DNA from 4 places in the Dehalobacter restrictus DSM 9455 genome. Region 4 is predicted to be linked to each of the others. Evidence: riboswitches for the same ligand, from Rfam matches in the RefSeq annotation. Region 4 holds a riboswitch; each other region holds the start of a gene.
The links. A riboswitch is a leader RNA that binds a small molecule or an ion and turns the genes downstream of it on or off. The one in region 4 is predicted to bind cyclic di-GMP.

Region 1: linked by a shared signal. The riboswitch ahead of nhaB (sodium/proton antiporter NhaB) and the one ahead of DEHRE_RS07365 (diguanylate cyclase) in region 4 are both predicted to bind cyclic di-GMP.
Region 2: linked by a shared signal. The riboswitch ahead of DEHRE_RS11670 (HD-GYP domain-containing protein) and the one ahead of DEHRE_RS07365 (diguanylate cyclase) in region 4 are both predicted to bind cyclic di-GMP.
Region 3: linked by a shared signal. The riboswitch ahead of DEHRE_RS09360 (beta-galactosidase) and the one ahead of DEHRE_RS07365 (diguanylate cyclase) in region 4 are both predicted to bind cyclic di-GMP.

What each region holds. Positions count from the first base shown of each region.
Region 1 is NZ_CP007033.1:37,546-44,906, reverse strand. It holds gene DEHRE_RS00235 (hypothetical protein) at 1-1,039, shown strand, start outside; gene DEHRE_RS00230 (mechanosensitive ion channel family protein) at 1,107-2,132, shown strand; gene DEHRE_RS00225 (hypothetical protein) at 2,221-3,885, shown strand; gene DEHRE_RS00220 (hypothetical protein) at 4,392-4,799, shown strand; cyclic di-GMP riboswitch class I at 4,950-5,041, shown strand; gene nhaB (sodium/proton antiporter NhaB) at 5,127-6,632, shown strand; gene DEHRE_RS00210 (DUF3231 family protein) at 7,013-7,361, shown strand, end outside.
Region 2 is NZ_CP007033.1:2,426,419-2,433,779, forward strand. It holds gene DEHRE_RS11640 (DNA-deoxyinosine glycosylase) at 1-401, opposite strand, end outside; gene DEHRE_RS11645 (pentapeptide repeat-containing protein) at 403-1,272, opposite strand; gene DEHRE_RS11650 (DUF3795 domain-containing protein) at 1,336-1,914, opposite strand; gene tnpC (IS66 family transposase) at 2,105-3,706, opposite strand; gene tnpB (IS66 family insertion sequence element accessory protein TnpB) at 3,791-4,147, opposite strand; gene tnpA (IS66 family insertion sequence element accessory protein TnpA) at 4,141-4,473, opposite strand; cyclic di-GMP riboswitch class I at 4,805-4,890, shown strand; gene DEHRE_RS11670 (HD-GYP domain-containing protein) at 4,986-6,047, shown strand; gene DEHRE_RS11675 (CoA-binding protein) at 6,108-6,548, opposite strand; gene DEHRE_RS11680 (lipid II flippase Amj family protein) at 6,720-7,361, opposite strand, start outside.
Region 3 is NZ_CP007033.1:1,952,043-1,959,403, forward strand. It holds gene DEHRE_RS09360 (beta-galactosidase) at 1-1,771, opposite strand, end outside; cyclic di-GMP riboswitch class I at 1,831-1,906, opposite strand; cyclic di-GMP riboswitch class I at 1,936-2,011, opposite strand; gene DEHRE_RS14125 (Ig-like domain-containing protein) at 2,081-3,169, opposite strand; gene DEHRE_RS09370 (beta-galactosidase) at 3,237-4,841, opposite strand; gene DEHRE_RS09375 (nucleotidyltransferase domain-containing protein) at 4,930-6,033, shown strand; gene DEHRE_RS09380 (CpsD/CapB family tyrosine-protein kinase) at 6,030-6,782, opposite strand; gene DEHRE_RS09385 (YveK family protein) at 6,800-7,361, opposite strand, start outside.
Region 4 is NZ_CP007033.1:1,521,492-1,528,852, reverse strand. It holds gene DEHRE_RS07380 (agmatine deiminase family protein) at 1-432, shown strand, start outside; gene aguB (N-carbamoylputrescine amidase) at 663-1,544, shown strand; gene DEHRE_RS07370 (LiaF transmembrane domain-containing protein) at 1,623-2,117, shown strand; cyclic di-GMP riboswitch class I at 2,290-2,375, shown strand; gene DEHRE_RS07365 (diguanylate cyclase) at 2,436-4,109, shown strand; gene DEHRE_RS07360 (IS4 family transposase) at 4,172-5,548, opposite strand; partial or broken gene DEHRE_RS07355 (heavy metal-binding domain-containing protein) at 5,715-6,025, shown strand; gene DEHRE_RS07350 (alpha/beta hydrolase) at 6,261-6,941, shown strand; gene DEHRE_RS07345 (hypothetical protein) at 6,955-7,361, opposite strand, start outside.

The DNA.
Region 1 (7,361 bases), 1.5 Mb from region 4:
AGCCGAGAATATTGACGGTGCTATATATATTGGGAAGAGAGATATAAACGAAGAAATAGAAAATCTGATTAAAGAAAATATTATCAATCATACAGAAGCGGGGAAAATTTTTGGAAAAGGCTATGCCTCTCAGCGTAACGCTGTGCTTTACAGCGCCATAAAGAATGATATGGATTATTTGATTTTTTTAGATGACGATGAATACCCAGTGGCGGTTACCAATACTCAAAAGAATGCTGTCTGGGGAGGTCAGCATGTTCTTTCAACCCATATTAAAAACATTGGACAAGCGGACTTAACTCATGGATATCACTGCGGTTATATATCACCAATACCATTTGTGGAATACAATGATACGATGACAGAGACAGACTTTCGTTCATTTATTGAGGCTATAAGTAACGACATTCTAAACTGGGATAACATCAAGACAGTGATGAACAATGGCGGAGTGACATATGCGGATACGACCATATTAGTTAGCAATAAAACAAAAGAGGTTCAGGAAGTCAATCATGCTAAATTTATTTCTGGCGGGAACCTAGGCATCAATCTTACCGATCCGCATCGGGTCTTTCCTTTCTACAACCCTCCAGGAGCTAGAGGAGAGGATACTTTCCTAAGTACTTGCTTAAGTGAAAGAAAGGTTTTGAAAGTGCCCTGTTATACATTCCATGATGGCTTCTCTACCTACAATCATCTTTTAGAAGGGGTGCTGCCAATCCGGTTAAAGTTTATCAAAGCTGATAATGAACAAATTGTCCGGCGTTTTTACAATGCCTGTATTGGGTGGATTCGATACAAACCATTATTACTTTATATAACACAGCAGCATTGTTATGAGGAAAAAATTGAAAAAATACGCCAACAACTTAAAGAAGTTCTACCTGGAATATGCACTTATTTTGGACTGCAAGAGTTTATAAACATTTTGGCTGAACTGGAGAAATACAATAATAATGTGAAAAAACATTATGAAGAATTTATTGAAACGCAACGTATATGGGTAAAGATGATGGAGAATTTATCTAAAGATTAATAAATTAGCATAATGTTTGGAGGCCAATTATGGCTATAAAACTAATGGCAAATCTAAATAGTGAACTTTGCCGGAATATAGGAATATCTTTGGCAATTTTTATTTTTTTATTATCTTTCGTAAGATCTTTTCAAAATATCTTTTTAAAATAATATTAAAAATCGTTAAAAAAACACCTGTAGATATAGTATCAAATATTTTATTATCATTTGAAAAGCCTATAAGAGTTTTATTTATAGTGATTGGTATTTATTATGCTCTTATGTTTTTACCATTCGACAGCAATTATTATATTCTGTTTATCAAGATATTCCGTTCTCTAATAATAATTTTGATCGGATGGGGTCTATATAATTTGTCATCGACTTCATCCGCCTTTTTTATTAAAATAGCCAAACGGTTTGATATAGAAGTAGACAGGATATTATTTCCGTTTATCTCTCAACTTCTCCGATTTGTTATTGTAATATTGGTCATAAGTATCATCGCCAGTGAGTGTGGATATAATGTGGGGGGGTTTTTAGCAGGTCTGGGATTAGGTGGGTTAGCAATTGCCCTTGCAGCTCAGGATACAATCAAGAATATTTTAGGTGGAATTGTCATAATAACTGAGAAACCTTTCACAATTGGGAACTGGATTAAAACGCCCAGTGTCGAAGGGGTAGTAGAAGATATTACTTTTCGCAGTACTAAAATCAGAACTTTTGCTCAGGCTTTGGTTACTGTTCCAAATTCCACTTTGGCAAATGAAGCAATTACAAATTGGACCAAGATGGGGAAGCGAGAAATAAATTTTAACCTGGGGCTCGCATATTCCACACCCAGAAATAAGATTCAAACTTGTGTGGAAAGAATCAGTACGATGTTAAATAAACATGAAGACGTGGATAAGGAATTGATCATAGTTCGATTTAATGAGTTCAATGAGAGCAGTTTAGATATCTTTCTTTACTTTTATACAACAACAACTTCCTGGCAAGAGTATCTTCGTGTTAAAGAGAATGCAAACTATAAAATAATGGAAATTCTGGAGCAAGAGAATGTCTCGGTCGCATTCCCCAGCCGCAGTATTTATTTGGAACAAAGTAAATAATACTGGCCTCATTTCAGAAAGACTAAGAAAAGGAAAGTTCTTAAAGTTCTAGTTTATCTAATAAGATTAGAAAATGGAGGTTATATATATGAATGGACGAACTAGGAAAACTAATAAAATGCCGTACAAGCGGCTGCCATCTTTAGTAACAGCACTGATCGTCACCATCGTCTTTGCGGCGGTCTATTTCTATGCCGCGCTGCCCGCCCTCAATTTTCACAATACTGATTTATACATATTCCTGTGCATCTGCCTTGTCATCTTCTGCCTTGTTACGGTAATAGCTAAAGGTATGGCAAATCAGTTAATTGACATTAAATCCACCTTAAGAGCGTTTAAAAAGTCCTGCATTGTCCCCGCCTTTATCTGCATAGGGTTGGTCGCGGTGCTCATCTTGGGGGGCATTATCTCCAGTGTTATCCTACGCGCTAGTGCCTATTCCGAGATTCTGCCGGTAGTGACGGGTGACTTCGCAGCCGAGGTCAAACAAATTGCTTACGATCAGATTCCCATGCTGGACAAGACCTCTGCCCAGCGCCTCGGTGACCGCAAGCTTGGGGAACTTGCCGACATGGTTAGTCAGTTTGAGGTGGTTAACGACTACACCCAGATGAACTACAAAAATCAGCCGGTGCGGGTCGCCACCCTTGCCTATGGTGATATCTTTAAATGGTTTGGTAATCGCGCCGAAGGCATCCCTGCCTACATCATTATCGACATGGTAACCCAAAATGTCGACGTTGTGCGGATTGACAAGGGCATCAAATACACCAACGCAGAGCATTTCTCCCGCAACCTCAACCGCCATCTGCGATTTAACTTCCCAACCTATATGTTTGATACCCCCCACTTCGAAATTGACGACGGTGGGCATCCCTACTGGATCTGCCCTAAAATCGAAAAGACCATTGGATTATTCGGCGGCACCGATATCGACGGCGCAGTCCTAGTCGACGCGGTGACAGGCCAGTCCACCTATTATAAAGACGTGCCAACTTGGGTCGACCAGGTCTACTCGGCCGAGCTCATCATCGAGCAGTACGACTACCACGGCAAGTATTCCAGCGGCATCTTAAACTCCTTATTCGGGCAGAAGGGCGTGACCGTCACTACGGACGGCTACAATTATATTGCTCAGAACGATGATGTTTATGTCTATACCGGTATTACCTCGGTCACAGGCGATCAGAGCAACATCGGTTTTATTCTTAGCAACCAACGCACGAAAGAGACGAGGTATTACTCCTGCGCAGGTGCAGAGGAGTTCTCAGCGATGAACTCTGCCCAGGGCGTGGTGCAGCACCTGGGGTACGTCGCGACCTTCCCGCTGTTGCTTAACATCTCCGAGCAACCGACCTATTTTGTTGCCCTTAAGGACAACGCTGCGCTCGTCAAGATGTACGCAATGGTCAATGTCCAGAAGTACAACATCGTAGCGACAGGTTCGACGGTGGCGGAGTGTGAGCTGGAGTATGTTCGGCTGCTCAACCAGAACGGGCTGATCGACGAGGTGCCGATTGTGACGAGTGGAACTGAGGGGGTAGTGCAGGACATCAGGGTGGCTGTCATCGACGGCACCAGCATTTATTACTTGCTGTTTGATTCGGATGATGTTTATTTTGCAATCTCGGTGGCCGAGAGCGAGAGTGTGGTGTTGGTGAACGAGGGTGACCGCGTGAGCATTCGGACGGTGGACGCTGAGAACGGCAACGCCATTGTGAAGGCGACTGGGCTGAAGCTGCTGACTAACTAGCCCTAGTCGGAGCAAAAGTCCGTGACGTGAAAGAACTGATGGAGAGGAGGCTACCTATTATTTGAGTGGCCGACCTTCCACAACATCATATTTACCGTTGGGACAAGGGCCTTGGGCTATATTTATTGCTTAATAAGGATGTACTGTGTACTTGGCATAACAAAAGCAAAATAACAATTTTAATTAAATGTTACATTTCAAATAAAGTGTGACTGTTTTAAAAAACATATTAAGCGAATTAATATTCCAACTAGAAAAACAATTGAAATGCAAGGGCTTTGTTACAGAATATAGCCTTTCCATGGCTAAAAATTTTGGAATAAATGTGTCTTTAAGCAAGCTGGGGTATTTGTATCGAGGTAGACTTATCAACAACTGTAATATTTCTGGCTATCTTATTAGAAAATGAGGAATTTGCATAATCATAAAGATTTGAGCATTGCTTTTTTTTTAGTATAATAATAAATGAGATCTATCGGTATTAAACGCAAGTAGGAGGTCTTCGAATGGAAGAATGGAAAAGACAGATACTAGGCGCGGTTAAATCCGGACGTGCAAGTTTAGCAAATGAATATGCCCGGGCAGCAATACAAAATCCGGAGAATAAGATTTCTTTTGGGGAATTTATGTGCGGCAAGAAATACTATATGGGGGTTATCGCTAAAAACAATGTTGAGGCTCATTTATTATACCCCAATACGAAGGACCGGCTCGAACTTGAGACGGGTGATGTAATCGCAGTTAAATATGGCGATTTATATATAGTAGGTATATTTACGCTTTCAGACGATGAGATTGGAATAAAGACGTTGACGAGTGTGGATTGTCAAGGGGAACAAGATTTTGTTCAATTACGTAATGGTGGAGCTAACCATGTCGCTTTTCTTTTTCATGTTCCAAAGGATGAGAGATAGCCTGATTGGCTAAAGGATCATATTAAAAAGCAAAATACTTAAGATAAATAACTGGACAATTCAGCATAAAATGGATATATTCAGGGTATTCAAAAGAAAATTTATTTGTTATAATGTATAAGCTTAAGCAAAAATAACAATATAAAGTTGTACGAGTTGGTGCAAACTTCGTGAAAGTGAAGGACGCTAAAGCTATGGGTCTAAGGCTGCTTGTAAGTTGCTATGATTGCCAGGCTGCAAGTAATTGAACTTCTTGGGGGGGAGTAGTTCCATTTTGGATTACTCTCTTTTTTATGTCTTTTATTTTCACTTGGGAGGATGGTACATATGAAACAAATGGGCATCGGACAAGCATTCAAAGCAAATTTTCTGGGTCACGCTCCGGACTGGTACAAAAGAGCAATTCTTGCTTTTCTGTTATTGAACCCTATTTTGATGTATACCGCCGGTATGTATGTTACCGGTTGGGTGTTGATTGTCGAATTCATTTTTACCCTGGCAATGGCGTTAAAATGTTATCCGCTTCCTGCCGGTGGGCTTCTGGCAATCGAAGCCGTTGTGCTCGGACTTACTAGCCCTCAAATGGTCTATAGTGAAGTTGAAACGAACCTGCCGGTTATTCTTCTTCTGATGTTCATGGTCGCCGGGATCTATTTTATGAAAGAAGGTCTTGTGTACCTGTTTTCCAAGCTCCTTACTAAAGTACACTCTAAAGTCGCGCTTTCATTTCTGTTCGCTGTATTGGGTGCGTTTCTTTCCGCATTTCTGGATGCGCTGACCGTAACGGCGGTGATTATCGCCGTGGCCTACGGTTTCTATAACATCTTCCATAAGTTTGCTTCCAGTGAAAAAGTATACGAAGAGTATGACATTAATCACGATCATAGTGTTGATGAGAAATATCATGAGGATCTGGACGAGTTTCGTGGTTTTCTGCGTAATCTTATGATGCATGGCGCGGTGGGCACTGCGCTGGGCGGAGCAATAACGCTGGTTGGTGAACCGCAGAATCTGTTGATTGGCTCCATCATGAAATGGGATTTCGTAGATTTCTTTATACAATGCGCCCCTGTGTCTATCCCGGTATTGATCGTTGGTCTTCTGACCACCATTATCCTTGAAGTTACTAAGTTCTGGGGGTACGGCTACCAGTTTCCTGAGTCGGTACGAAAGGTTATGGAAGATGATGTAAAGGCCAAAGATGCTGTCAGAAATATGCGAGGACGTGTACGCCTGATTGTTATGGCTTTGTGCGGCGTTCTGCTGATCTTCTCCCTGGCGCTGCACCTGGCGGAAGTAGGCATTATTGGTCTGATGATTATTATCCTGCTTACAGCCTTCAATGGGGTTACTGAAGAAAAGCGCATTGGTCATGCCTTTGAAGAAGCGCTGCCGTTTACTGCGCTGCTGGTCGTATTTTTCGCCGTCGTCGCGGTTATTCATGACCAGCATTTGTTTACGCCGATTATTCAATGGGTACTGAACATGGAAGGACAGAATCAGCTTGTCGCTTTTTTTGCGGCCAACGGTGTCCTTTCAGCAATCAGTGACAACGTATTTGTTGCTACGGTATATATGACTGAAACACAGCAAGCATTTGAAGCCGGAGGTATTGCGCTGGAGCAGTACAACAAGCTGGCAGTTGCCATTAATATGGGTACAAATATCCCATCTGTTGCTACGCCAAACGGTCAGGCGGCGTTTCTGTTCCTCTTGACGTCTGCTCTGGCTCCGCTGATTCGCCTGTCTTACCTGGAAATGGTAAAATTGGCGCTGCCTTACGCCATCGTTATGTCTCTTACAGGTGTGCTGGCAACAATGTACCTGTTGTAATCCAAAAGTATCTAATTTAAAAACGAATCATAAAATGTTACATCACTTATCAAGCAAAAGGGGGTGTCCTATGCGGACTCTCTCTTTTATGGCTATTAGAAGAACCTAGGAAGTCTTCGGAAAAATATCTAACTGAGGCAGGAGAAAGTGAGATTCTTCGATCTTTTGAAGAACAACTAAAAGGCGGCAAGATGCTTATTGTTTCAGATATAAAGAAGGCCGTATATAAGAATTGCGTTTTGCTGCAAGTTATTCTCCAAAAGATAGAGGGTTCATCTTTTTCAATTTGTTACACAAATAGGGAAAAACAATTTGGAATAATAGGATTAGCATAGGAAACTACTTTATTGTTTACAATATCTATAAAAAGGGGACTGACTATGGTCTTGGCTTTTGCTAAAGAAGAAAAAATGAATGAAATAAGTGTAGGCGGAGTTTATAGCCTTTGGAATATTTTGACATATAATTATGGTATTATGGTAAAGCTTGAAATTTATCAAAATTACGCTCATGATATAGATTTGAAATTTAAGCTACAAGATATACTTGATGATTTGAAAGACCGGAACAATAAGATTGAAAAAATAATGAATAAATACAATGTTAAATCTCCCGATTATCCGCCTAAAGATGTACACGAAGTAATAAATTCCCAGGTGGTAACTGACCAACAGATTGGCAAATTTCTTTTGTTAATAGCACAAGAACGACTGGAGATAAAAGTTCGGG
Region 2 (7,361 bases), 900 kb from region 4:
TTCCTCTTATATATATTAAAGCCCTTTGCTCCATTAAATGCAAGTAATTCCAGATGTGGATACCGAATAAATAAATTTTTAAAATCATTGGTTTGTTCATTGACGATATTGGTATCGAGGCTGCCTTCTCTGGAGCAGCTACGAATGACATCCCAAAGGGCAATTTTTCTGTCCAAAAGAAATTGTTTCCTACTATCATAATCATCCATGGCATCCGTGGCATTAGACCATCCACGGGCATTGTCAAAAAGCGCATACATAATCCGCCAAAAGTGATTGTAAGGATGGGCATAATATTTCTGCTCCCTCAACGATTGCACTCCCGGCATCGAGCCGAGGATCAATACCCGGGACTCCTGATTAATGATCGGTTCAAATGAATAGATGATTTCCATTTCCATATCAGTCCAAACTCCATTGTCTTGGATAAAAGAGTGATGGCGGCAGCTTGGTACGCTTATCCCCCTTCGCCGTATTCAGCTGGGCTTGGGTCAGAAAAATGCTTTGGCTTAAATCAGTACCGCTGAGATCGGCATCGCGCAAATCCGCCCCGATCAAATCAGCTCCGCCCAGATCGGTCCCGCTGAGGTCTGCGGCAATCAGACAGGCTCCTCTAAGGTTAGCCCCTCTGAGGTCCGTTTCCCGGAGATCTGCAGCGACCAGACTGCTCCTGCGCTTAAAGGCCTTCCGAATCCCAGCCTGAATATTCCACTCCTGACAAACAGAAACACGGACCAGTTCACTTGTTTGAAGCAGCAGGGTATTTACTTCGGTACGATATAAAGGTACATCCATTTTCAGAACCTCGCACGGGCTGAGCAGTGTCAGCCGTTCCGTCTCTTCCCGCAGGGTACGAAGCGCCTCATGAATTGAACGAGCCGGGCGTAATGTCTCTGCTTCTGTCAAATACCAGAGCATCTCCTGAAGCTGCCGAATGACAAGGAAAACCTCAAACATTTGCTCCCGGAATTCCGGTGATCGCCGCCAGTCTCTGCCACCGTAACTGAGCCTGGATACTTTTGGCCCTGCGCCAAAACAGTCAAATGCCATGCAGCCTTTCAGACCCAATCCCTGAAGATCTTGATAGATACAGCAGCGAAAGTCTTCCTGCAGGTTCCGACAGGGCTGGCCCGGCTCTTTATCGTTTGGAAAGCCTTCCGAAGCTGAAAAATACAACGCGGTGCAGCACAATCCGAAGCAGTTCTCGCAGTCAGCTCTCAGACTGCATCTTTGCTCAGCAAAAACGTCTATTGGTTCACGAATTCCAGACAATATTTGATCCTCCAAAACTAAGAACTTTTGATTTACCCCAGAAATGATGCTTGAATAGCTTGTCTAATCCTTTTTCACCTTTCTAAGAACCAGTTGAATATTCAGGCGATCGGCTTCCGCTTTCAGCAAGCGGACGGCTTCTTCAGCACTGCCCTTGCAGTTGGTCTGATCCATATGATGGTTCTTATCCATCATATTGTTCAAGACGGAAAGCGGCAGCAGGTTGACCGCCAGACAATAAAATCCCTTTGATTTGCCGTCGTTGTAATTCGTGATTAGTTCGCCTAAAATTTTGTGTTTTTCCGTCAGTTCTTCAAGATAATTTTGAAGGTCTATTTTAGCCTTGGCCTGATCCTGCAATACATTTTGATAGGATATAAAGGAATCGGCCTCGCTTGGAGCCTGATACCTCTCACATGGATAGACACTGCATTCAAAACAGTATTCAACATTTTGATGCTTTTTATTACAGGTAATTACGGCACAGGAAGGATGCTTCAAAAAAAAGTCCGGACCCCCGCAGCCGGGGCACTTTGAAGAACCGTCCGTATGAAAACGCGGACAAAGACAGCAATTCAATCCGCATAATGAAAAGTCGGCGCATTTCCGCCTGTATTCTTTACTTACCATTGATTTGACCATTGCATACATCTCCTGATAGCAATGTTTGATAAAAATCAGAGTTCAACCCGTGCAGAACAGTTCTCCGCAACTCTGTACTTCACGATCTTGCTTATTAACGCATACGGAATAGGCTTATTTAACGTAAGCGTAAACTCTAGCGGCGTAAAAAAGAGCCCGCCGTAACCAGCAGGCTCGCGTCATATAAAAATCATTCGTCGCATTTGCTCTTAGCATACGGTACTCGGCAATGCTCAGGAGCATTTGCCGGGAGTAATGGAATCACCCAGTCTGGATGTGTTTGATCAATGTTAGGAGCAGTGTTCAGGACATATACCAGATACCTGTACGGATCAAGGTCATTCTCCTTGGCGGTTTCAATTAGGCTATAAATTATTGCACTGCCCTGGGCACCATTCGGCGTATTTGCGAATAGAAAGTTTTTTCGGCTCATGACAAAAGGTTTTATACTCCGTTCTGCTCGGTTGTTAGAGAGCTCCAGCCGGCCGTCCTTCAGATACTCTATCAAGTGAGGCCACTGCTGTTGCAGATAATATAAGGCTTTTCCAAGGGCAGACTTCGGAGCTGCGTTTCTTGTTTGTGCCCAAGTCAGGAAGGCATCCAGAACCGGTTTTTCCAACTCCAGCCGCTGGGTATATCGTTCTTCAGGGGTAAGACATTTAAGCTTATCCTCAATCGAGAATAGCTTGTTGCAATACTCTTGCCCAATTACTGCCGAAGATCCTTTTTGCTCGGATTTTGGCAAGGAATTGACCGCCTCATCAAATTTACGCCGAGCATGGGCCCAGCAACCGACTACCGTGATGTTTTCCGGCAACGTGTAATAAGCCTGATAACCATCCGCATGCAGGTATCCGGAGAATCCTTCCAAAAATTTCTTCGGGTTTTCAGCTTTTCGATCCGGCTTGTATTCATAAAGTATGAGCGGGTGCTCTGTATCCCCGCCGGTTCTGTACATCCACATGTAGCTTTTGGCTTGCGCCTTCTTGCCTGGTTCTTTGAGTACTTGCAAGGTGGTCTCATCCGCGAAGAGAACACTGTGCTGCAAGAGCCGTCGGTGCATCTCCTCATACACTGGTTTCAACCAGTCCTCGGCTACTCTTAAGATCCAGCTGGACATCGTCTGACGGGATAGCATCACACCGCTTCGATTCAGCTCCTGTTCCTGTCGGTAAAGGGGAGAACACATGACGAATTTCTGGGTCATGATGTGAGCTATCGCTTCCGGGGAGGCAAAGCTTCCGGAGATGACGGGTTTATCTTTCCGTGTTTTCAACACGGGGGTTTCCAAGGCCTCTGCTTTGCAGGTCAGGCAGGCATAGCTGAAATACCGGTCTTCACGGATTTTTACCTGTGGCGGAACAATTACAAGGCTGCGGCGGACTTCCTTGCCGATTTCCTGCATGACAGTATCGCAGGCTGCACAAAGCCGTTCTTCCTCAGAAAGACGATGCTCAACGACTTCAACGGGGACATTATCCGGCAGGATTTCCTCAAGGCTGCCGGAACGCTTTTGGCGGGTATGGGCAGCAACTTTTGTTTTCTCTGGTGACTCGATTTTAATATACGCTTCTGCCTCGTTAAACAAAAGGCTCAGTTGCTCCATGACCGCTTCCTGCGTTTTTTCGGAGGAAGATCCGAAGCGTTTCTTTTGGCCCAGGCGTATCTGTTGCAGAAGCAACTCAATCTGTTTGTTTAACTCTGTGTTGTGTGCCTTAAGTGCTTCATATTCCGCACGTGAAATGGTGACCATTTCGGCGTTATTTATCTCATTTTTTTGTAGCTCTTTCATAACAAAATTATACCATGAAAAAGCCAGTTTTTCCAGTGTTTTCAAGGGTTTCCAGTATTCTTTTCGAACCCTTTCTGAGCCTTCTTAAACCATGCAGAGGCCTGACGCCGGACGGTGTGCTTTGGGTTGTTCTACGCTTAAACCTTCCATTAGCCACCGGTACTGCTGTGGGGTAAGCGCCTGCGCTTCGGCGGGGCTACGCGGCCACTGAAACCTTCCGTTTTCAAGCCGTTTGTACAGGAGAACAAACCCATTGCCTTCCCAATACAGAGCTTTTATCCGGTCACATCGGCGTCCGCAAAATAGAAACAGGGTGCTCGAAAACGGATCCAGCCGAAACTTCTGCTGGACGATTCCAGATAGACCGTCAATCCCGCATCGAAGATCGGTGTATCCGCAGGCAATATAGATGCAGTCGGCTCCGGTGAAATCATTCAGCATGACTTCAGCGCGCGGCAGATTGCTTCAATGGCTGATGCATCTGCGCTGGGGTAAATGTCGGCTTCGGCATTTCCGATGCGCACTGTTGCCGCTATTTCCAGACAGTCATTCCGGCGTTCAACGGGAACTCTGGCAAAGTACGGCTCTTGATGCGTGGTCAATGCTTTAAACACTCGGCGTTGCCAATAGTAATATGTTTTCTCGACAATCCCGTTTTCCAGGCACCATTGCCTGATGCTTATTCCACTGTTCCGGCAGGATGAGATCCGCTCGCTCCACTCGGCCAGCCGTTGGTTTACGCTTAAGGTTTGCAGGCTTTGCTCCATTTGAGTCACTCCCATTCTATCTAAATGTCTACCTTAGACTCTTTTGGTGACACTTAGACTCTTTGGGATATTCTCTCATTCTGCTGATTCTATGACAATCCGCCTACATGGTTTACGCTTACTATTTAACGGGAATTGTACCGATCCACACGCGTATAAACATCATTAATTAGTTATACGAATTTAAGCGGATTCCTCTGCTAAACCAAGAAACATTGATCATTTGGCGCCAAAATAAAGAATATTTTTTCGAATAACCCCTGTAGAACCTGAAAGGGATGTGCTACAATAGTTCTGTGACCGAAATATCAATCGAATAGGGATACAGGAGCAACGACAATGGCAAACTTGGTGAAAGCCAGGGACGCAAAGCTATGGGTCTTCCAGAATAATTCTGATGACTGCCAGGCTACCGAATCCGCTCAGGTTTGTTTTGAATGTCGCCATGCAATCTGCTGGTGATTTTTTTGTTGCTTCAGCCAGCACTGATTTATCGGAAAGGAAGATTACAATTGCGTCAGGTAAGTGTAAACCGGCTTCAAAAGGGAGACGTGTTGGGACGAACCATTTTCTCGCATAACGGCCGTTCATTGCTTGGGAAAGGAATCACGCTGACCCAGCCATATATCGACCGGTTAAAAGAACTGGGCATTAGTATTGTCTATGTGGACGATGACGAAACGAAGGATATCGTTATTGAGGATGTTATTTCCGAGGAAAACAGGCGGGAGGCAATGAACTCCATTGAACATTCAGCGGAAGCGGTACGAATCGGTAAAGATCTCAATGGTTTTCAGGTAAAAAAGACAGTAAACAACATCATCGGGGACGTCCTGTTTCAAGAAAAGATATTTCTGAGCCTGACAGATATGCGGAGCTATGACAATCAAGTTTATGCGCATTCAGTCAGTGTTTGTGTCCTTGCGACCATTTTGGGCAAAGCTTTGGGACTGGATAAAGATACCCTGGAGGCACTGGCGGTAGGGGCTTTGCTTCACGATATCGGGACTGTCAAGCTGCCAAAAGAGCTTGTCGCCAAACGTGAGGCCTTTACTCCGAAGGAAAATGACCTATATAAGACGCACACTGTACATGGATTTGAAATACTTCGGAACAAACCGGAATTGAACTTATTGAGTGCGCATATTGCTTTGCAGCATCACGAATGGTTGAACGGAAACGGCTATCCCCGGAAGCTGTCCGGCCGGCACCTCCATATCCTGGCTCAAATCGTCGGGCTGGCCGACTTCTATGATAATCTGGTCAATGATGGCCCGGGCCACTCCCGGATCGTCCCGCATGAAGCCTGTGAAATTGTAATGGGATGTGCAAACAAACTATTCTCCCAGCAGTTGGTTGTAACGTTCTTAAAGCATGTTGCAGCCTATCCGACCGGCTGTACCGTTAAGCTCAATACAGGTGAAGTTGGGATTGTGGTTGACCAGAATAAAAGTTTGCCGATGCGCCCAATTATCAGGATATTAATCGCTGACAAAGGGTTGGCCCATGTCCGGGCTAAGGAATATAACCTTGTCGAAGATCTTACAACCTTTATTGTTTCCATTGTCGAGTGAAGCTGATCCATTTCTTGAAAAAAAACGCCGGCTCAAATGTTTTTTGAGCCGGCTAATCTATTATTTCGGAAGTTTTCCAAACACCTTCAATACGGACCGGTGGAATGAATGAGGAAACGATGGTTCTGCAAACATTAGGACGCATTGGTCATGGATGACGTTTATCTGATTTTCCGTACAATAGTCTATAGCCTCTTTAGATTCAGCCCCCTGCTGAATCCAGATATGCTTGACTCCAGCTTCTACCGCGTCCCTAACGACCTTATTGGTTTGGTCAGGAGGGACGACGATCACTGCGCCGTCGGCTTTCTGCGGTAAAGACTGAAGGTTCTCATAGCAGATCTCGCCGTCAATACTGTCCATATTGGGATTTACGGCAAAAACATTATACCCTCTCTTCTTTAACGTTCTATACAGCCTACGCGAGAACTTCTTTTCGGATCTGGATACCCCGACCACCGCTAAAGTACGCAGGTCTAGAAAATCATTGACTGAGCTCATTGTCGTCAAAAAAATGACCCCCTTTATTAAATTATTGTTTACTTTCTTGGTGATGTGGCTAATTCCTTCTTCCAATATTTATTTTCTGTGAAAACTATTTTCAGTTCCCTATCGCATTAATAAACAGGCTCTTATTTCCTTGCTAATATTCATGATGAACAGGCGTCATCACTACATGTAAAAGCTTGCAATAATCTGGGCGGCCGGCAAAAACAGCACTTGCCCCAATAATGTGCCAATTAGTTTTGTAGCAATAAGCATAATGACCAATGCTTTCACATCAGCATACGGCCTTATTCCTTTCAATGCCTGGTCTGTAATAATTGCCGATTTTGGGTCGATAAAAAAAGTGAGTAGAATACTTGCCATGCCATTAATGATTCCTGATGAAGCTGCTGCTGCTAGTGCTGCTTGCTCCGGAACCAGAAGAGCTGAGTAATTAGCGGCAAGGACCCCAATGGTATATATACCTGTAACCAAAACATTGGTAACAAGTAACCTTTTGGGTATCTCTCTATACCTTAGTCTTTCCAGCATTGTCTTCGAAGGCCGTACAGCACTTTTTACAATTCGCTTGATATTATTTGCCTGCAGGGCCTCGACAACTAAGGAAGGTACAGAACCGGCTAATTCTAAACGTTTGACAGCAACTTCAAATATCTTTAAAAATGTAGGTATGAGCAGGATTCCAAATAGGGTCCCCGCTGTCGCAGCAAAAATAACCGACCGCAAATCACTGATCGGGTTCAGTCCTTGCGCTATACTTAAACCAACAATGCTTGCAATTAACGGTCCCTGAAACATGTTGGCTGT
Region 3 (7,361 bases), 430 kb from region 4:
CGCTTATCATTATTGGCTGCTTTGCTTTATTGTAAATCTGTGCAAATATCTCACTGAGCTCAACGTTCTGATAAACACCATTCACTTTTATTTGGTCATAAGCTGTTTCCGCTTGCAGGTCAACTTTTCCATAGTAATTAAACGTACTTATATCCGTATAATTTCTGCCGATACCCCATACCAAATCATAACATTTCTCAGTTCCGCATGCATTTCTGCTGCCTAATATCATATGGTTTTTATCGTATTTCTTTATTGCCCCTGTTGTTATCGTATAATATTTTTCTATAATCGCTTTTTCAAAGTCTGTTTTATCCGTATTGATGGCCAACTGGTTCTTTCCGGTAAATAAGGTCATTTTTCCAAGTGTCTCGAATGAAGGATAATCTGTCCCCCAAGCCTTGTTCAAACTACTAATATTTCCATATCTATTTTGCAGCCAGTTGATCAAGGCAATCTTTGCCGTATGGGTTTTATCTTTTTTTATGACCAAGTCCGTAAGTCCGTATGTCGTATCAAAACTTTGGCCCCACCAGGAAAGTTCGTTATCCAGATAATAGCCGAAAAGCCATGGGTCATTCTGATCTTCTTGGATCACCTTTCTAGCTAAGTCATCACAATAGTACTCAAATTTTGGACTGAAAACATTCGGAAAACAATGATTGCTTGCGTCCAATCCGTATATTACATAATCTTCTCCGTATTTAGAAAAACTGCTCCCGAATCCAAATGATACCGTATGCGCTAGTCCACGATACCTCAAAGACGGTGCTGAATCTATTCCCAGAAGATTAAATCCCCAACTGTTTAACCGCTCCGCAGTATTTTCTGCCCATTCTTCCTCAGAACCATAGATGCTTTTTACATTCTGTTCATAAGGGGAATAACCCAATGCCTCTGAGTAAATTCCTTTATATGTCATTCTCTGTGTTCCGACGGCAATAAATCCATTCCCATTAGGCGCAATCACCCACCATTTATCCCCTATTTTTTGGGTATGAAAAAATCCCGTTTTTTTACCGCTTATCGTCGTATCTGTTTCGATTTTAAGCTCAGGATATGAGCTAACTGCATTAACTTCATAAACTTTTTTATTTATTGTGCATTTTGCGTTATCGTACTTTGTTTCTACGGCCGCACTTGTCAGAGCAGGAATTCCTTTCTTTGTACAATTCTCCGAAGAAAAAATATATTCTTTCTCCCATATTTTTTTACCATCTAACTCGCATACTACCCCTGTAATTGATTTATTATTTAAACTTATCTTGAGCACATACGGCTGGTTATATTTCCACTCAATTCCATCTCCTACGTATGAACCAACTTTTAGTTTTGTCTCCCCATAATCTTGCACACACCATTGCCCATTAAACATTTCTTGAAGTTCAATATAATGCATTTCATTTTTAGCCTCAGGCCCTTCAACAAGTGCTAACGACCAATAATTATTATTGTCTGAATAAACTGATATCCCCGCCGACTTATACTTATCCCCTTGCGATACTTGAATAGTAACTTCAGATTCAAAAGTCAAATCAGTCCCAACGGTAGAATCATATTTAGCAAAGCTCTTTTTCAATGAATTATTTTCGAAACAACCATTATTTACTTCCCAAGATATATCGTCAGTGATCCACTGAGGGCTACCATCACTTCCAGCAACGTAGGCGGAGAAATCATCCTGCAATCTTTGACTGCTTACACTGGGTTCACTTCCAGCTAGTGTTGTTGGTGCCACTAAAACTAATATTAGGCTTATCGTGATTAACATTTTGATTGTTTTTCTTAAAATGTACATATTCTGTCCCTCTCCAAAACAAAAAACTTATTTTTGGTAACTGGCTGCCATTTTACAGGCCCTATAGCTTTGCGTCCCTGCTTTTCAACAGGTTTGCCATTGTCAGTAATAAGTTAGACAAAAACAAAAAACTTAATTTTGGTAACTGGCTGCCATTTTACAGGCCCTCTAGCTTTGCGTCCCTGCTTTTCAACAGGTTTGCCATTGTCAGTAATAAGTTTTTGTCCGATATTCATTTAATTAATAACTATCATATCTTCATTATTTAGTCAATAGTGTTTTTTATATTTTTTCTTTTGTCCTAATATATCTAAAAATAAGTAAAGCAATGATTCCAACAATTAAAACGTATAAACCCACGAATAAATATACGCTAAACGAAGTAACTGTCACTTTACAAGTATCTGATATACTCTTATCTTCTGTACTAACCCTTATGAAAACTGTTCCTGGAGATAAGCCTTTGACCACTCCATCATTAACTGAGGCTATTTGCGGGTTATCTGACGTCCAATTTATTGTTTTATTAGAAGCGTTTGTAGGTATAATTAACGCTTCTAACTTCCGGGTCTGACCGACCTTGATAAATAACTCCTCGGGACTTATTTTAATATTTGTCACCTTTATGTCGTCCAAACTTGTATTTGGATTCTCATCAGCGACAGTTTTTGTAATATTCACCTTAACATTATCAAATTGCGCTTCAAAGGCAGCTGTCGTTAGCGAGGGGATACCTGTTTTAACACAATTATCAGGTTTAAATAGATATTTTGTTTTCCAAATCAAAGAGCCATCCAATTCATATACAGCACCCGTAATACTCAATTCATTTAGAGTTATTTTTAATCGATAAGGGTGATTATAGTCCCAATGTAAGCCACCTGGCTGCAAAGTTCCTGTTTCTAATTTTGTATCTCCCCTTGACTCGGCACACCATTTGCCATTAATCATTTCCTCAAGTTCTACATAGTGAGTATTCTTGTCCGGTGCCTCAACTAAGGCTAAATGCCAGTAATTCTCATGATCTGTATAGACAGCTATTCCTGCAATTTTATACTTATCACCATTAGAAGATTTGATCATCACTTCCGATTCGAAGGATACTTCAGCGCCAGTTGGCGAGTTGAGCAATGCAAAGCTTTTCTTCACCAAGTCATTCTTAAAATAACCGTCATTAATTACCCATGAAAACCCATTGGTCACCCAATTAGGCATTCCATCACTTCCAGTTGCATATCCAGAAAAATCGTCGTCATATACAAATACCGTATTATTTGACGCATCATCCAGTCCGGCCAAGGAGGCCGAACTGAAGGTTAACAGTATCTGAGATACCGTCAATAATACTGCCAGTGCCTTTTTCAGAATCACAATCCTATCGCTTTCCTTTCTAAATATACGATTGGTTTACGAAGACCATCATAATTATGATTTATCTTTAATTTCTAAGAGAATACACATTACCATTTGTTGCTTTCGCTACACTGGTAACCAAAGCATAAGGTTCATCCTTTTCATTCACTAGTCCGTAATTTGTATCTAGCTTATAAGATTTTGTTAATCCTTCAGCCGGAGGATCAACCCACATGAAAAATTCAGAACCGACAAGAAATGGCATATTGAATAATGCTTTTTGATATATTTCATAAGCTTTTGCTCTCTCCGTCTGCGTATCTACTCGCATCCCAGCCCCTACGGTACACGGGAGTCCGCTATCATACGCCGGAAAAGACCATTCGCTTATCATTATTGGCTGCTTTGCTTTATTGTAAATCTGTGCAAATATCTCACTGAGCTCAACGTTCTGATAAACACCATTCACTTTTATTTGGTCATAAGCTGTTTCCGCTTGCAGGTCAACTTTTCCATAGTAATTAAACGTACTTATATCCGTATAATTTCTGCCGATACCCCATACCAAATCATAACATTTCTCAGTTCCGCATGCATTTCTGCTGCCTAATATCATATGGTTTTTATCGTATTTCTTTATTGCCCCTGTTGTTATCGTATAATATTTTTCTATAATCGCTTTTTCAAAGTCTGTTTTATCCGTATTGATGGCCAACTGGTTCTTTCCGGTAAATAAGGTCATTTTTCCAAGTGTCTCGAATGAAGGATAATCTGTCCCCCAAGCCTTGTTCAAACTACTAATATTTCCATATCTATTTTGCAGCCAGTTGATCAAGGCAATCTTTGCCGTATGGGTTTTATCTTTTTTTATGACCAAGTCCGTAAGTCCGTATGTCGTATCAAAACTTTGGCCCCACCAGGAAAGTTCGTTATCCAGATAATAGCCGAAAAGCCATGGGTCATTCTGATCTTCTTGGATCACCTTTCTAGCTAAGTCATCACAATAGTACTCAAATTTTGGACTGAAAACATTCGGAAAACAATGATTGCTTGCGTCCAATCCGTATATTACATAATCTTCTCCGTATTTAGAAAAACTGCTCCCGAATCCAAATGATACCGTATGCGCTAGTCCACGATACCTCAAAGACGGTGCTGAATCTATTCCCAGAAGATTAAATCCCCAACTGTTTAACCGCTCCGCAGTATTTTCTGCCCATTCTTCCTCAGAACCATAGATGCTTTTTACATTCTGTTCATAAGGGGAATAACCCAATGCCTCTGAGTAAATTCCTTTATATGTCATTCTCTGTGTTCCGACGGCAATAAATCCATTCCCATTAGGCGCAATCACCCACCATTTATCCCCTATTTTTTGGGTATGAAAAAATCCCGTTTTTTTACCGCTTATCGTCGTATCTGTTTCGATTTTAAGCTCAGGATATGCACGTATTAAAATGGGTTCTTCGTCTCTGTATGCCAAAGCAACTATATCAATCTCTATAGTTATTTCAGATTTAACCGAAACATCAGGCTCTGATTTTAATACAGAAGAGCAAAGAAGATCGTTTTGCGAATCGTATATTATTTTTGCTGAATTTTGTTCACTAAATCCAAAGGCAGGAAAACCTGTGGAAAAAATAAGAAAGAACAACAATAAATAAAATATTTTTTTTGTTAAAATCTTCAAAATATAATCCCCTTACTTTATAAAAAAATCTCAAATATAAGAAATATGATATAATATAAAAGAGATATTTTGTCATCGGAGGAAAATAATGAAAAGTGTGTATAATCTGCTTCTTCATCTGCTAAGAGTATTTATTAACGGTGAAATACCAGATAAGGAATTACTTGCCTCCGTTGATGGCGTTGAACTTTATAATCAAGCCAGACTACAAGGTGTTTCTTCATTTCTGTTTGAGACTGTTTATCAACATAATGATTTGTTAAAAATCGATCACAATGTATTGACTCATTGGAAAGAGAAAACGGTTGTGACTGCCGCACGTCAGTTGATGATGCTTCCAACGATAGAAACAATCTTTAATCTTTTTGAGACCAATGGCATAACAGCTATATCACTTAAAGGACTTGTCTTTAAGGAACAATATGCTCGGCCTGAACTACGTTCGATGAATGATCTAGATGTATTAATCAACGAAAAACAGATGAATCAATGCATAGAAGCGATGACTTCTCTAGGTTATAAGCCGAATGAACTAAATTACAATGATCCTGATCATATGCATATCGATATGATAAAAGCGGGTACATTCGCCGTTGAGCTTCACCGAACCCTTTGGCATCCCAAATATATGCAAAAAATCGACAACAGCGACTGGGTAGATCATATCTGGAAAGACAAGCGTCTTCAAACGGTAGCCGGATTCCAATTTTATTGCTTATCTCCGGAGGATGAATTGATCAATGCTGTTATTCACACAGCAAGGCATTTAAAACACTCTAATGCAAATCTTCGTCTTCTATCAGATTTCGTTCTATTTTTTAATTCTTACCGCAATCAAATTGATATAAACTACATTGAACAAACCTTAAAGTCAATGGCAATCTTGGATTTCTACTATTATTTAATGGATACATGCCGATTATACTTAGGATTACATCTTCCTGATAACTATCAATTAAATTCGACCAAGAATTCAGTGATAATCATTCAGAATATCATGAACAAAGAGGAAATGATTATAAGCAGCGATAGAGATCAAGAAAAAAAAATTAATGGTTATCAGTATTTGCTCCAAAAGATAAAACTTGTTATCTCCAACAGCTCCATATACAATAAGCTCTTAAAAATCGTTCATCCTTTACGATCAAAAGCACGTTTTCTACGGAAAATCGGACTACATTTTCGGTATTAAACCTTTGCTGTATCCTTAGATATTCCCTTATTTAATGACCTAAATTGCTTTTTTGCCTTTTTCAAAAATCGATTGGAATTAAAGAAATAATTATAAGAGCTGTAGTATCTTTTATAATCACGCTTCTTGACTTTATTCAGAACAATCCCGATCAACTTGGCATTAATGCCATGCAATTGTTCTTTGGCCCGTTGCAGACTTTTTTTCGAAGTGAATCCCGCTTTTACAATCAGCATAGTTGCATCTGCTTTTGACGCGACTATTGCTCCGTCAAAAACGCTTTCTAGCGCCGGCGTATCGAAAATTATATAGTCATACTCAATTTTTACTTGCTCGAATAACTTCTGAAAGCGTACTGCACACAACTTTTCGATCGGATTCGAACAGTCTGTTCCACAGGATAAATAGGTTAGGTTTGGAATATTCGTGTTGCTGATTACCTCCTCTAGTCGACCTCTCCCCTCAAGATAATCTGACAAGCCTAACTGCGCTTCAGCATTCAACCTCTTTGCAGCCGTCGGTTTACGCATGTCTGCATCAACGAAAAGCACCCTCCACCCAGAGCGTGCAATGGATATCGAAAGACTAATCGCAAGCGAAGTTTTTCCTTCTTCTGGCTTGCAACTCAATAAAGCAAACGTTTTACTTCTTCCATTATTGTTAATGAGAAGACCGGCTGTAAGCATTTCATAAGCGTCCCTGACCGCATTATTATCATTATCATACACATTAAAAGTCTTTATCTGCATAATATTACTTCTCCTCTTTATTGAAGATCATGCTCGGGTATAATCCCAATGACACGAACCCCGATATTATTTTCAATATCTTCAACTGAACGGATGGTTGTATCAAAATATTCCAACAAATAAATAATTCCCAAGGAAAAAACTTCTCCTGCAACGATCCATAGAATCATTTTTATAATGCCGTTATCCGGGATTGGCGTATTAGAAACCTGAGCTTTATCCAATATCCCGATAAAATCACTATTTGTGATTTCTTTAACTTTTGACGAAAATACTTCTCCCATTACATTCGCGATTGATGCAGCCATTATCGCATCATATGCAGTCACTCTGATTTTTAATAAACCCGAGTCTTCGTTGATTGATAAATTCGCCATTGAGGAAATTGTGCCCGCAGATAGACTATATTGATCCAGCTTCCTAGCGGCTTCAGCAGCTACAGAGCGGCTATAAAAAATCCCGGAATATTGTTTAAGAAATTCCTTCCCCATCGTGATGTCAGAATAACTCAAAGACTCACCTGCCGTCACTCTATCACGATTGAGAACATATAGCGTTGTATCTGCGTTATACGTTGGA
Region 4 (7,361 bases):
TGTGGAGATGAAACAGACGGACATGTCGACAATATCGCCTGTTTTGCTTCGCCTGGCAAAATCCTGATTCAGGTCTGTGATGACCCTTGCGATCCGAATTATGCGATTACCCGGGAAAACCTTGCGGTGTTAAGCCGAGAAACGGATGCCAGAGGAAGAACCTTTGAAATCATCCCAATACAGCAGCCTCCCGCCGTATTTGCCGACGGTAAACGCCTGACGCTGAGTTATCTGAACTTTTACTTTGTCAACGGCGGAATTATTTTACCTGTATTTGGCGGCCAGGCTGCCGAAACAGATGCCCTGGCTATTCGGACCCTGAGCGGGATCTTTCCAGAAAGACGGATCCGCACCATTAATGGAATGGCAATTATTGGGGAAGGCGGCAATGTTCACTGTACAACCCAGCAGATGCCTGCTGTAAACCATTGAAGGTCAGTGTATGAATTGCCCGACAATATATACCAAAATCTGAAATAAAAATATAAACAAAGAGGAGAACGTAGCAGATACATCTGTTATATGTTGCGCTCTTCTGCGTTGTGGTTTTTTTCTGCATCATGTAAAATAGAAAATGCATACAAATTAACAAAATAGTAGAAACACCTGTAAGATCAGGTTCAGAACACACCGAAATCAGGCATTGGGAAGGAATATTAACGATGAGAAACGTCAAAGTGGCAGCAACCCAGATGCGCTGCACCAGTAACGTTGAAGAAAATATTGCGGGGGCGGAGACACTGGTCAGGGAGGCAGCAGCCCGGGGCGCGCAGATCATCCTATTGCAGGAGTTGTTCGAAACCCCGTATTTTTGTCAGAAAGAAAAATCGGATTTTTACCTTTATGCAGCAGAGCTAGAAGATAATCAAGCAGTCAGACATTTCCGGAAAATTGCCAGAGAGCTGGAGATCGTCCTGCCGATCAGTTTTTATGAGAAGAAAAACTACGCGCGCTATAATACGATTGCCGTGATTGATGCCGATGGTGAGATCCTCGGCAAATACAGAAAGAGTCATATCCCCGACGGGCCGGGCTATGAGGAAAAATTCTATTTTAACCCCGGTGATACAGGCTTTAAAGTCTGGCAAACGCGCTACGCCAAGATTGGAGTCGGCGTCTGTTGGGATCAATGGTACCCGGAAGCTGCCCGCTGCATGACCCTGATGGGGGCGGAGATCCTGTTATATCCGACAGCCATCGGTTCAGAACCGATGGATCAGGCGATCGATTCCAAAGACCATTGGCAGGCCTGCATGCTCGGCCATGCTGCCGCGAACCTGATCCCTGTGGTCGCATCCAACCGGATTGGTGTCGAGGAAGAGGATGATTCCAAAATCACCTTCTATGGTTCTTCTTTCATTGCCGGACCGCAGGGTAATAAGATAGCGGAGGCTGGACGAAACGAAGAAGCGGTTCTAATCGCGGAATTTGATCTGGACCAGCTCGAGGTTCAGCGGCTGGAGTGGGGGATCTTTAGAGACCGCCGGCCTGATCTATATGGAAGGATTTCTTCCTACGACGGGGAACTTTATTTATCAAAATAATCCATTATCTAACACGAATTTGTAGTTCTTAAATCTCGAGTATCTTATTAACCTTTATAAGGTGAGAGGAGGCTCTATATGAACAAAAGCGGCTTATTTTGGGGAATCATTCTAATCCTTACAGGAGGCTTGCTGCTTATAGATAATCTTGGCAACTGGCAAATCTTCAGTATGGAATTTCTTTGGCCGGTATTGATCCTTATTCTCGGGCTTGCTTTTGAATTCAACTATTTCAGTAAGAAAGAAAGCCCCGGATTGCTAGTTCCCGGTGGTATCCTTACCGTTATTGGTCTGTTGTTCATCTTTGAGACTTTTACACACTGGCAATTTTCCGGATATACCTGGCCGGTCTATCCGCTGGCTGTTGCAGTCGGTCTATTTCAACTCTATTTATTTTCCGGACGCCCGCGCGGTCTGCTGGTGCCTGTTTTTATTCTAACCGCTCTAGCGTGCATATCCTTTACTGGGATGTTTGTAACGTCAATTCAGCGCTATATAGATCTAGGCCTGGTGGTCCCGATCCTGCTGATTCTGGCAGGTCTGATCCTGATCATCCAAAGGAAAAAAACATGAACTAAATTTGGAAACCATGTAAGAAGAATCTGATCTGGATGATAATATCTATTGCATAATATTAATCAATAAATGTATGAATAGTCAGACTCTGAATATTCATACATTTATTGATTATTCATACATTTATTGACAGATTTCGTGTATTTTACTATAATTGAGTTAAAATCATATGATCCATTGGCAAACCTGTTGAAAAGCAGGGACGCAAAGCTACGAGTCTAAGTGCTGAAGCATATTGACAGTCGGGTTGCACACAGAAGATGAAAACCGCGGCTGCTTTGGCCGCGATTTTTTTTTCTGAGGAGGGGATTTAATATGACAGCGGATTCCATCGTTGCAGCCAGTATTTCAATTACCCTGGTCTTGTTGATATCTTACGGATTTTTATATTTTTCCGAGAAGAAACATTATTTCTTAGCATGGAGTCTTTCTGTCTTGATGCTCATGATAACCTATCTTTCCAGAACTGCATTGCTGGAAACCGACAGCCCGTCCGTGGTGCTTCAGATTATCAACTATGCCTCTTCGATCGCAGGGTACTGGCTGATATTCAAGGGTACGCTGTTGTTTTTTAGCAGAAGCTACCCGGTGTTTTGGGATATCGGCACGGGCTTTCTGATCGTTGCTTTTATATGTATTGCTGTTCAGGGAATCTCGGCAACCGCTCTTTTACTTCTATCTGTTGTCTGGATCATTGCATTATTATCCAAAGCTGCTATGACATGCTTAAAAGCAAAAACACCACAAGGCCCGATCCGAATAATACTTGGCTATACCTATATTTTTTGGGCCTTGTCGATTTTACTTTATCCGTTGTGCAAATTAATTAACGTTATTTCACCGTCTGTAGGTTATTTAGTTGCCGGTGTTGTTGGTCTGCTTGCTTATCTTAATATGCAGGCCCTGTATTTTCAAAGCATCCGGGAGGAGCTCGAAAGCAAAGAAGCAAATATCAGAAAACTTGTCATTTATGATAAATTAACGGGGGCCTACAGCCGTACCTATTTTGAAAATGTGCTGGAAGATTTCCTTGATAAAACCCTCATGCCTGCAACATTGGCCATGGGGGATTTTAATGGTCTGAAACTGATCAACGACACCTTTGGTCATGAAAAAGGGGATGAATTGCTTGCTGACGGGATCAGAATCATGCAAGAGACGATCGGCACTGAGAATGTGATTATCCGATGGGGCGGGGACGAATTTATCATTATCATGCCTGGTGTGCCGCTTGATCAGGCCGGCGTGTTTTTAAACAATATTAAAAATAATTTAAAAATCTCCCGCCCGCAAACGGTACCAATAGATATCTCGTTTGGCCTGACGGTTTATGAGAACAGGGAACAACCCCTGGCAAAAATGATCAGCCAGGCTGAGGAAAAAATGTATAGCAACAAATTAAATGAAAGCAAGAAATCCCGCCTTGCCATCATCGAGTTCCTGGAAAAACTGCTCTGGGAAAAAGATTATCAGACGGAAGCCCATGTCATGAGGCTGAAAAGTCTGGTCAGTAAATTCGGCAGTCAGATCGGCCTGTCCCCAAGAGAGATCGTCGAATTGGTCCAAGTTGCAATGCTGCATGATATCGGCAAGATCGGTGTTCCGGGGGAAATCTTAAAAAAACAAGGTGACTTGACCCCGGAAGAATGGAGCATTATGAAAAAACATTCCGAAATCGGCTATCGGATCACGCAGTCGTCCAGGGAATTAGCGCATGTCTCAGAAGCCGTTCTCGGTCATCATGAATGGTGGAATGGAAAAGGTTACCCGCAGGGGCTGAAAGAAGATGAAATCCCGCTGTTCTCGAGGATAGTTTCTATTGTTGATTCCTACGATGTGATCACGCATGAAAGGCCCTATAAACGGGCCATGGACCCCTATAGTGCACTTGTTGAAATCAATAAGTGCGCCGGCAAACAATTTGATCCGTATCTGGTTACTGTTTTTAACAAGATTATGCAGGAAGACCTTGTTGTGAATGATAGGTAACTGTAATTAACTCAACTTTCCCACCATTAAATAATGGTTAAAGCCATGATTTTTCTGACACATCAGGTTGCAAACAACAATCGTTCTTTGAAAGACCGTGGAATAGTGCTAAGAAAAGTATCCATAATCATATTGGCTAATTCCTGGCTTATGACAGGAAAATTGCTTAGAACACGCCTGAGAGTGTCGATTAACAATACTAATGCTTGAGAAAGTTTGAGATCTTCCATTTCATCACTGTAATAGTAAAATAGTTCTCCAATTGTCCTATCATCCTGAGTATTTCTGCTTTCAACTGCTAACATAATGTATCTTAGAAATACGATGGATGTTGCGGCTACCTGAGCATCATAGTTTCGTCCTTGGTATTCTTTAGCCAGAGCCAAATACGACTTGCATACTTTGAAGAAAACTTCTATGTCCCAGCGTTTGCCGTAAATACGGACAATTTCTTCTTCAGATAGCTCCAAGTCCGTACTCAGGAGGGCCAGCCAGTTTTTCGATCGTCTGTCCTGAACAAAAACAATTTTCACATCGGTTAAGTCTTGAATATTTTTGGTCTCACGTATTTGAACTGTTATTGAACCGATGATCCCTGTTTTAGCATCAGCAATATCACCTGCCAATTTACGAAGTTCCTGAAGGGGCTGCCATTTTCCGTTATAGTGGTAATGAATTTTCTCTGTAATCTTCAACATGCAAATAACATCGCGCTTTTCTTGTTTGACCCTTAAGATCGTCTTAGGATGGGCAAACCAGCTGTCAAAAAGAACGTACTTAGCTGGAATATGAGCAGCACAGTGGAGAAGATTAATCAAAGCATCGGTTGTACTCCCCATCGCCTCGGTTCTTCTTTTGTAAGCAATCGTTCGCTTATCCAAAGGCTTGGCCGGATTCAAGATCTTCTCCGGTTTCTGGGAACTTAAGAGTGAAAAACCAATAGGCAGAAATGTGTTTCCATCGGACCAGCCCAAAGTCAGCATTCGAAAGCCTTTCACAAATTTATGGGTTGTGTGGTCAAAGACCCGAGTCATCAGTTCAACTTTCTTACTTCGACTTCTGCTGTAAAGAGAATCATCAACAATGAGTACCGATTTCCGATCATCACTGGTCAAACCATTAACAAAATCAATGACCTTAGATGCTAGTAACAACAGGAGTTTTGACCAATTATAATGACCGGAGTTTAAGAAGCGATAGGCTGTATTTTTACGGAAAGATAATTCTTCGGGTTTCATTTCAAGTGTTCTAAAGAGATTCTTTCCGGTAAAAACAAGGGTGAAAAGTTCTTTTAAAATAGTCACACACGGAATTCCTGATTCTTTATAAAAATTGCAACGTTTAAGGAGCTTGGAAAATGAATTCTGGATAAAATATTGATCGATTCGTGAGGAAACAGCATTTTCGTTACTCGTCAAATCTGGTATAATACTGGTCATAGGAAACCTCCAAAGTACTGGTATTATTGGGTTTGTGGTTATTCTCATTATACCAGATTTGGTGGTTTCCTTGTTGTATTTAACCATACTTTCAAAGACTTTCAAGGTTTCAACCTACCCGACAGGGTGGGAAAGTTGAGTTAGTAACTTAATGGAGGAAACCAACATGATTTTAACAACGACACCGTCCGTAGAAGGACGCAGGATCACCGAATATTACGGGGTGATTACCGGAGAAGCCATTATGGGAGCCAATATTGTCCGCGATATTTTTGCGAGTATCACCGATGTGATCGGCGGTCGTTCCGGCACCTATGAAGAGAAACTGCAGGAAGCCCGCAATATCGCCTTGCGAGAAATGGAAGACCGGGCGTTCCAGATGGGAGCTAATGCCGTAGTCGGCATCGACCTGGATTAAGAGCCAACGGCAGCATGCTGATGGTCAGCACTTCCGGAACCGCCGTAAGAGTAGAGTAGTTCCCGGAATTCCAAAGATGCCCGCGGGTTTTGAACCGGCGGGTATTTTTCTGCAAGTTTATATAAGATTGAAGAGGAACGATCGCTAAAAAAGAGAAATATAAAAAATAATGGTTACTCTGTATCGCTTCAAGATTACTGTGATGATTTTCTTATAATTTTGGAACATAATAAAGATATCGATATATATCATAAATGTGACAGGTAAAAATAGGGGCAATGATAGGTGAGCTCTATGGATAATAAGAAAACGAAATGCCTAATCATTCATGGGTTTGGTGGCGGGGTACACGAAGTGAAGCCTTTGGCCGAATATTTGACTGCTCTTGGTTATGATGTTGTTTGTCCTATATTAAAAGGCCATTCAACAACCAGACATGAAATGAAAAAATCAACTTACATGGACTGGATAGATTCTGCTGAACGTGAACTTTTAAGATTGAAAGAAATTGGGGAAGAAATTCTGCTGATAGGGTTCTCCATGGGAGGGCTGATTGCATTTAATCTTGCTTGTAAACATGATATTAAGGGTATTGTGACAATCAATACCCCCATCTTTTATTGGAATATATACCAAGTGTTTCGTAATATTGCGGATGATATGAAGAACAAGAAGCCTAACCATATCAAGAGATATTTACAAGCAAAAAAGATCTCACCGTTTTTGTCTATGATCCAATTTTTGTTATTACTACACCAAACAAAGCCAAAATTAAAGGAAATAAATTGTCCAATCCTAATTATTCAGGCTGAAGATGATGATACTGTAAGAAGAAAGAGTGTGGATTATATCAATAAACATGTGTCGTCGGACAAGAAAAAGATTAGGTATTTCCCAAAAGGCGGTCATTTGATCCTTCTAAGTCCGACGGCTGAACAGGTGATGCTATGTATTGAAGATTTTTTGCAAATGTGATTGCAAAATGTTCCTATGATGTGCTTTTCTTATAACCTTTAAATAAATAATAGCGAAACAGTAGTCCTAGCGTAATCCCAAACACAATTGAACCGATCATTTCTGAATAATAATCATTGATCGGTCTAGGCGGAATAAAGTTACGCCCTTCAATAAGCCACATGAAAATGACTTCTAATGTTAACCAGTTTAATAAACTAATGCCAATACTTTTGACTATAAAATAGTCATGATTTAAGAATTTAAGTGCGTAGTAAAAAACAAGAGATAATACACAACCTAATATGATGGAATATATCGCTCCCAGGATAGCATTAGGCCTGTCCAATGTTATCATAAAGCTAGTAAGCTGATATACACTATACTTGGCAAACCCAAAAGTCATGAGGATTCTTGTCACGATTTCATAGGGAATCGTGG